One region of the Providencia sp. R33 genome, then DNA from elsewhere that is predicted to be linked to it. Evidence: predicted binding sites of a transcription regulator. Region 1 holds the regulator's gene; each other region holds the start of a gene.

Region 1 (2,210 bases):
GACCTAAGACAAGCCCGCTATCACGGGATGAACAATTAAGGATCAACAAACGCAATCAATTAAAACGCGATAAAGTGAAAGGATTACGCAGAGTTGAACTTAAACTAAATGAAGACGCTGTAACTATACTGAATCAGTTAGCTGAAGAAAAAAACATAAGCCGCAGTGAATTAATAGAAGAAATCTTGATGTCACAACTTCAACAAGTTGATGAGACAATACTCAAGTAGCGCTATCTTAGTAAATCACACAAATTTGACAGACTTATAAAAGTTTTTTCGCCAGAATAAGGCATAAAATTCTATTTATTTTCGTTCTAAATGAGTTCTAGAAGTTGAGAAATTCCTTCTTTCTCTCTTAGAAAAACAAGAGGTTAATCAGTTTATGGCAGTCATCGGTATTTTCTTCGGAAGTGATACAGGTAACACAGAAAATATTGCCAAAATGATCCAAGAAAGATTAGGCAAAGATGTAGCAGAAGTTCACGACATTGCTAAATGCAGCAAAGAAGACATTGAAGCTTTTGACATTCTACTTCTTGGTATTCCAACTTGGTATTATGGCGAAGCACAATGCGATTGGGATGACTTTTTCCCAACGTTAGAAGAAATTGACTTTGATGGTAAACTTGTCGCTCTTTTCGGTTGTGGAGACCAAGAAGACTACGCAGAATATTTCTGTGATGCGATGGGTACCATTCGCGACATCATCGAACCAAGAGGCGCGGTGATTGTTGGGCACTGGCCAACCGAAGGCTACCATTTTGAAGTTTCAAAAGGTATGGCAGATGACAACCACTTTATCGGCTTAGCAATTGATGAAGACCGCCAACCTGAGTTAACAGATGAACGAGTGGATGCCTGGGTCAAACAAATCTCTGAAGAAATGTCATTAGCTGAAATTCTTGGCTAGTCGATTAAAAATAAGCATTACTCATAGACTGAACGCCTTTCCGCTCAAAGTGCACCACCGCGGAACATCATTCGGCCTAAAATAATCGATTAAATATCCTAATTGGATAGACTTATAAGAGATTATCAAAATAATGAGACAATACATGGTTTCTATTTTTATTTTCCATGCCTATAATTGTAAATCAGTTTAGAAGACAACTGGATTTATGTTAAAAATGTCTCATTATTGTTAAATTTATGATTTAAGATACAGGACAAACCCGCATGACAGACAACAATAAAGCATTGAAAAATGCTGGACTCAAAGTCACTCTTCCAAGACTTAAGATTTTGGAAGTACTTCAGGAGCCTGAGTGCCACCACGTCAGTGCGGAAGATCTCTATAAAAAGCTGATTGATATGGGCGAAGAGATCGGGCTAGCGACTGTATACCGTGTATTGAACCAATTTGATGATGCAGGTATCGTTACGCGCCATAATTTCGAGGGTGGAAAATCCGTATTCGAATTAACTCAGCAACATCACCATGACCACTTAATTTGTTTAGATTGTGGTAAAGTGATTGAGTTTACTGATGAATCGATTGAAACTCGCCAAAAAAATATCGCTGCTCGTCACGGTATTAAGCTGTCTAACCACAGTTTATACTTATACGGCCACTGTGCTGATGGTGATTGCCGCGATAACGCTGACGCACACGAAGCAAAAGAGTAATAGTTTAATCACTATTATACCTTGATAGTAACCCATTCTTTAAAAGCCTGATAACAACCATTATCAGGCTTTTTTATTGTGTCAATTCGCCGATAAATTAAGCATTCTCAGTTAGAATATCCATAATCTCTCTTATTCACTTTATATTTATCACTAAAATATGTCGTTAAGGTGAAATATTGAAGTGTTCTATAATAAGTTGCAATTCACTTCAAATCCTTTATATTACTTGGCTGATAAACTCACCTTCTCTATTTGAGAATATTTACAATGATATCATAGTGATGCATAACGTTATTTAGAGTATGCGTTGCATCTATTTTTCATATCACTGTCATATGATTTATCTAATTAATGTCTATAATAAGTTCAATATATTACGACCTAAATTTCGGCTTGCTTTAATTTAATAAGCTAAGTAAATGTAATGAGAAAGTTAAATTACAATTCCACGATGTAATTCATGTATTTTTAGCTAGACTTATTTGGATTGCTCTCGTACTTCGTAAGAGATTAACTGATGAAAAAAACATATCTTTTCATTAATACTAGTTTTTTCTTCTGGTTTCTTACTTTAATAGG
Region 2 (2,210 bases), 2.1 Mb from region 1:
TGGAAATATCCACATCGAACAATAATGGTTTGAGTAACACACCTGCCGCCCATGTATTATCAATCATAATAATGATGTCAGGTGATTTATTACGTACAGCTTTCACGATAGCAGGTAAATCATGGACTTCCATGGTTATTGACCCTGGGGATTCTAAAAAAACAATGCGCGTATTCGGCTGAATTAAGTCGGCAATGTCTTCCCCCATTAGTGGATCAAAATAGGTAGTTTCAACATTTAGCTTAGTTAAAATATGGTCGCAAAAATTCTGGGTTGGGTCATAAGCGGAGCCCGTGACGAGGATATGTTCACCCGAAGAAATAAACGATAAGATTGCATTGGTGATGGCGGCAGCACCTGATGGATAAAGCACGGAACCTGCTCCGCCTTCTAATTCAGCCATGGCTTCTTGAAAAGCAAAATGGGTTTGTGTGCCACGGCGACCGTAAAAAAGTACACCATTAGCACGGTGTCGCGTAGCATGACGTTTTTCTTCAAGCGTATCGAAGATGATAGAAGACGCCCGTTGAATTACAGGGTTCACGCCTTTTTGTGTAAATTTAGGGTTTCGGCCAATGTGCACTAATTGGGTTTCTGGTTTTGTGTTTGCCATGCGCTTTCCTTTATCATTTTAAATTTAGCCTACCCAAAGGCGTGGATACTATGAAGTTAAAGCATTCGCAGGGAAATGTAACTTGAGTTTTCTTCAGTATTACAAAGTTCAATTAGTTCCATGGATATAGAAGAAGGGTGGGTTGTATTTATCTATTAAATGCCTTCATTGTATTAATAAGAATAAAGAAGAAATACCCGTGTAATAGACGTGGACTTCATTGTCTAAGAACAAAAAAAATGAAAAAATTCGTGAATACTAATGATAATTACTATCAATTCGCGCTGTCTTTGATATCATCAGCACCGTCTTTTTAAAAGAGATGAACAGCGCGAGTTAAATTTCGCTTTTAAAGGTTAGTCGATGAATGGCACAATCATCGATATGAATTTTTTTATACAACACTAAAAAGAGAGTAAAGGCCAACTGATGCGTAAACTAACAGCTTCTATTCTATTGGCGTTCGGCTTGATGGGCACGGCAATCGCTGAAACTACACCTGCAACAACACCAGCAGCGTCTCAAAATACACCATCGACACCTGCGGCTCCAACTACAACACCAAATACTGAAGCTGCTCCCGTACCTTCTGAGCCTGCAGCAAATACTGCCGTTGTGAATGAAAATATTGAAATTGCGACAGAGGTTCCAACTGGCGGGTTTGATCAAGATTTATCTGTTTGGGGTATGTACCAAAATGCGGATAATGTGGTGAAGACAGTAATGATAGGTCTGGTGATTGCATCCGTCATTACATGGGCACTCTTCTTCTCTAAAGGCCTCGAAATTTTAGTCGCACGTCGTCGTTTAAAGGACGAAACTAATGCGATTGCAGACGTGAAATCCCTTGATGAAGCGGTGAAAATTGCCGAAGGTTTCAAAGGAAACAGTATTACACGAATGCTGCTTAATGAAGCGGTAACAGAAAGAGCGTTATCTGCAAATAGTACCGATTTGTCTGGTACAAAAGAGCGTACGTCATTCCGTCTTGAAAGAGCCGTTGCTGCAATCAGCCGATATATGGGCCGTGGTAATGGTTACTTAGCGACTATCGGTGCGATTTCTCCCTTTGTCGGTTTGTTTGGGACCGTATGGGGTATCATGAATAGCTTTATCGGGATTGCACATTCACAGACCACTAACTTAGCGGTCGTTGCGCCTGGTATTGCAGAGGCACTTCTTGCAACAGCAATTGGCCTTATCGCTGCGATACCTGCAGTTGTAATTTATAACATTTTCGCCAGAATGATTAATAACTACCGTGGTCAGGTAGGGGATGTGGCTGCACAGTCTGCATTATTATTAGGGCGTGATCTTGATCTGGCAAATAGCAAAGCAAGGTAATTATTATGGCAATGCGTTTAGGTGACGAACAAGATGATAGCGGTGAAATGCATGAAATTAACGTGACACCGTTTATCGATGTGATGTTGGTTCTATTGATTATCTTTATGGTCGCGGCACCATTGGCAACAGTTGATATTAAAGTCGACTTACCTGCCTCAACCGCGAAGCCACAGCCACGGCCAGAAAAACCCGTGTTCTTAACGGTTAAAGCTGACAGCCAACTCTTTATTGGCGATCAAGCTGTATCGAA
Region 3 (2,210 bases), 440 kb from region 1:
TCTGAACACAGTGCCCCTTTTGACGCCATTGTGATGGTAGCGGAGGGAAGCCTGTTGCTCACTATTGATGGTAAGCCTGTGACGGCTAAACTGGGTGAAATTGTGCGAATGCCAGCTAATATTCCCCATGCCGTTGATGCACTAGAGCCTGCCAAAATGCTACTGGTGATGTTACGTGAACCAAGTCATGAGTGCACCCATTAGCTCGGAGGTAATGTATGGATCAATCATTTACAGCACACGAAGCGGGGCACAAATTTTTAGCTCGCCTTGGAAAAAAACGCTTACGCCCCGGTGGAAAAATTGCGACTCAGTGGTTATTGAACCAATCAGGCTTACATAAAGACAGTCAAGTGCTTGAAATTGCCTGTAATATGGGGACGACTGCAATCGAAATTGCTTCACAATTTCGCTGCCATATCACGGGTATTGATATGGATAAACAGGCACTGGAGAAAGCGAAAAAGAATGTGGCACAGCACGGTTTAAGCGATTTAATTACGATTAAAATGGCAGATGCTTCAAAACTGCCTTTTGCAGATAACAGCTTTGATGTGGTAATTAACGAAGCGATGCTCACGATGTATGGCGATAAAGCTAAAGCGAAGTTATTACAGGAATATTACCGCGTACTGAAACCGGGTGGTTGCCTATTAACCCACGATATTGCATTTAAAGATGCAGACAACCCGCAAGATATTGCATCACAAATGCATCAAGCTATTCATGTTAAGGCTCAGCCGCTACCTCAAGCGCAATGGATTGATTTATTTAAGCAAGCAGGCTTTCAACATGTGATGTCCAGTACAGGGCCGATGACCTTATTATCGCCAAAAGGGTTGATTTATGATGAAGGTCTATTGGGCACCATGAAAATTATTCGTAATGCATTAAAAAAAGAAAACCGCCCGCAGTTTTTACGCATGTTCCGTCATTTCCGACAAAATCGTGGGAAACTCAACTATATTGCAGTGGCCAGCGTGAAATAAGGAAGACACATTCATACGCGCAAGGATGCGCTTAAAACGATACCTAATACAAATAACCTTTCAATTCATCATTGTAATGATAATAATTCTTATATCTAACATGATTATCAGTTACTATTGCGAATAATTTTTCCGCAACATAGTTAGCTGTGATGTAATCATGTGTTGTTATTAGTTCTGGCACTGATAACGATGGTATCAATAATTATATTTAAAGGTTTTAACTCAATGAAAATAAAACACCTTTTTATTCTCTCCCCTTGCTTACTCCCCTTTATGTCTCCCTCAGTATTGGCCGCTGATAACAAAGAAGAAAAAATTACGGTCTCTGCAACTCGCGGTTATAAATCAGTTTCAGAAATGGCACAAACCACATGGGTAATAGATAACGCCGAAATTGAGCAGCAAGCAGAAGGTGGGAAAGAGTTAAAAGATATTTTATCACAGTTAATTCCAGGAATGAGCGTGAGCGGCCAAGGGCGTACTAACTATGGCATGAACATGCGTGGCCGCTCGATGATAGTGATGGTAGATGGCGTTCGTCTTAACTCTTCACGCAGTGATAGTCGTCAACTAGATTCGATTGATCCGTTTAATATCAACCATATTGAAGTGATTTCTGGTGCGACGGCAATGTACGGCGGCGGCAGTAGTGGCGGTTTAATTAATATCGTGACGAAAAAAGGCCAAGAAGAAAAACAAGTTTCCCTGCAATTGGGTGGAAAAACGGGTTTTAATAACGGCAAAGATCACGATGAAAATGTCGCAGCCGCAGTGAGTGGCGGTAATGAAAATGCACATGGTCGTGTTTCTGTCGCATATCAACGTTATGGCGGTTGGTATGATGGCAAAGGCGACGCGATTAATATTGATAATACCCAAACAGGGTTACAATTCTCTGACCGTCTTGATGTGATGGCATCAGGCACCATCAAAATTAATGAAACACAACAGATTCAAGCGACTTATCAGCACTATAAAAGTGAATCCGATGGTAAGCACGGCCTATATTTAGGCAAAGATTTTTCCGCAGTGAAGGGGGATGGAAAGGCCTATAACAGTGGCAAATTAAGCTCAGACCGTTTACCGGGGACGGAGCGTAACTTGCTTAACTTACAGTATTCAAATGCAGATGTGTTTGGGCAGGATTTTGTTGCTCAGGTTTACTACCGTGATGAATCACAAAAATTTTATCCATTCCCAACGTTGACGGGGAAAGAA
Region 4 (2,210 bases), 150 kb from region 1:
CATAATGCCCCGTTCCATTGTTAACACGGATGTCACCAATACTGCCGTGCGTCCCTGGTTTATAGTCGCCTAAACGGCGTTCACTGGCGGCAAACAGTAAGTCCCCTTTTTCATTTCCTAAGGCAAATGCACTACTGCCGATAAAATGGGTATTGTTTGTCCCTGTGCTTGCGTGTAATTTTCCAGCAAATGTTTTATCTTTCGATAAAAAATCAGACGCATTTACCGTATTAAATGTGGCAACACCGCCAAGCGTTCCCCCACTCCCCATCCCACTACTATTCCCTTTTTGAATTTCAACGCCAGAAAGTAGCTCAGAATCAATATACATTGAACCATTACGCTGCCCATGGCCGCTTTTTTGGAAGTTTTGCCGCATCCCATCAATATTCATATTCACGCGCCCATAATCTTGGATCCCACGAATATTCACTGATAACGATGGGTCTTGCTGGCTGACACTGGAATACACGCCCGTCGTGAGTTCCAATACGTCAGCAATATGCTTCGGTGGTCTGTCTTCAATTTGTTTTTTACTGATCACGCTCACCGATGAGGGGCTACTGTAAACCCAGTCCCCTTGCTGAATTTGGCTTGCCGTCACCGTAATATTATCTAGCTTAACGACTTTTTCATTGGCGGGGGTATTGGCTACCCGATAAATAGAAATGCGATTATTGTGTATTTGGTACTGAACTGGATTTGCACCAACAAGCTTTTGTAACCCGTCTTGCAAGGTTAACTGCCCTTTGATGCCTTGGCTTTTTAAGCCATTCATTTCTTGGCTGTTAATAATAATTTCAACTTTTGCCTGTTGGGCAAATTGTAACAACGCGTTCTCAAGTGAGCCTGCCCCAATCGAAAATGAAATTTTCTGTTGTGCGGCAGTTATAGGTTGATTCGCGTGTGCAATGTTAAACAATGAATATGCAGGTAGTGCCCCTAATACAAGGTAAACACAGAGTGAGGCTTTTTTATATTGAAACTTTTTTTGAGTCATTTCCCATCCCTAAAATGATAATGGTAATAAAAATCATAATCACTTAGATTAAGACGCAAAAATGCAAGAAACCCGTAAAAATAGTTTAAATAATTGTGAAAAATAATAATGTTTTTATCTATCAGTAGATTAGTGTGAAGAATGGCACTTCATAAATCGTGAGCCCTTTTGATGACGCAAGGTGTTTAAGTCCGCTTTCGAGTGTATTAATTTGTAATACGCCGCTTAGTTTCTCCTCACTATCACTAGCTAAAACAATAAGTTGCTTTTTATGGTAACGGTTAATTTCAGCGGTGATCTCAGAAAGCGTTTGCTGTTGAAAAGTAATCTGGCCTTCACGCCATCCTTCTGAATTCTGTTTGGTGAATGGCGTTGTAGGTAAAATCTGCTGCTGGTATTGCGTAAAGTTACCCGCTTTTACCACCATTTCTTGGCCTGATAATACTGATATTTTAACGCTGTGCTGATAGACACTCACATCAACATTATCCCTTTCAGTATCAATCGCAAACTCGGTTCCCAGTGCTTGAGTTACACCATTTTTCGCCTTAACTTGAAAGGGACGCAATTCACTGCCAGTGATAGGCGCTACAGAGAAATAGGCGCGCCCTTGGATCAAATTGACTTGCCGATATTGCCCGTCAAAAGCCAACTGCAATTGCGCTCCACTATCAAGGTCGACTTTGCTACCATCAGGCAATGTAATGTGTCGAATCTCACCAATTTTGGCTTGGTAATCAATCTGTTCTTGATTTTCACTCCACCAAAGTAGCATCGCCAAGCCACACACTAATACGCTAGCTGCAATGGTTGTTTTCAAATAACTATTTGCCACTTTAATCGGTTTTATTCTTTTTTTAGACTGTTGATGACAGGAAGTTAATGCCCAGATTTGCCTTGCGCGGTAATAAGCATTTGCATGCTCTGTTGATGCATTCACCCAGTGCTGGAACTCGCTATTTTCTTGCGCGCTTAGTTCTCTTTGTGTGGTTTTGACGACCCACATTGCTGCGGTATTTTCGATTTCAGATGGAGATATTGGTTTCATGATTAATCCTTCCATTGATGAATCAGAACAGCCAATGCATTGGCTAAATGCTTTTCAACGGTACTGAGCGAAATATCCAATAATTGAGCCACTTCGGTTTGCGTCAATCCCTCTTCTCTGTGCAAACGAAAAATAGTCTGTGTTCTCTCAGGCAATGTTTGA

What was found. Region 1 encodes Fur, which represses iron uptake genes when iron is present. Its sites were predicted from a motif close to ATAATAATGAGAACNACTATCAA; they were not measured.
Region 2: exbB (tonB-system energizer ExbB) is a predicted target of Fur. The motif match lies at 869-891, and genes of this name have one in related genera.
Region 3: J6836_RS13095 (TonB-dependent siderophore receptor) is a predicted target of Fur. The motif match lies at 1,060-1,082, and genes of this name have one in related genera.
Region 4: J6836_RS11785 (TonB-dependent hemoglobin/transferrin/lactoferrin family receptor) is a predicted target of Fur. The motif match lies at 1,015-1,037, and genes of this name have one in related genera.

Annotation. Positions count from the first base shown of each region.
Region 1 is NZ_CP072453.1:2,356,474-2,358,683, forward strand. It holds gene ybfE (LexA regulated protein) at 1-230, shown strand, start outside; gene fldA (flavodoxin FldA) at 385-912, shown strand; gene fur (ferric iron uptake transcriptional regulator) at 1,179-1,628, shown strand.
Region 2 is NZ_CP072453.1:4,460,452-4,462,661, forward strand. It holds gene metC (cystathionine beta-lyase) at 1-613, opposite strand, end outside; gene exbB (tonB-system energizer ExbB) at 1,043-1,957, shown strand; gene exbD (TonB system transport protein ExbD) at 1,963-2,210, shown strand, end outside.
Region 3 is NZ_CP072453.1:2,796,394-2,798,603, reverse strand. It holds gene J6836_RS13105 (cupin domain-containing protein) at 1-204, shown strand, start outside; gene J6836_RS13100 (class I SAM-dependent methyltransferase) at 219-989, shown strand; gene J6836_RS13095 (TonB-dependent siderophore receptor) at 1,218-2,210, shown strand, end outside.
Region 4 is NZ_CP072453.1:2,504,763-2,506,972, forward strand. It holds gene J6836_RS11785 (TonB-dependent hemoglobin/transferrin/lactoferrin family receptor) at 1-1,000, opposite strand, end outside; gene J6836_RS11790 (FecR family protein) at 1,122-2,048, opposite strand; gene J6836_RS11795 (RNA polymerase sigma factor) at 2,051-2,210, opposite strand, start outside.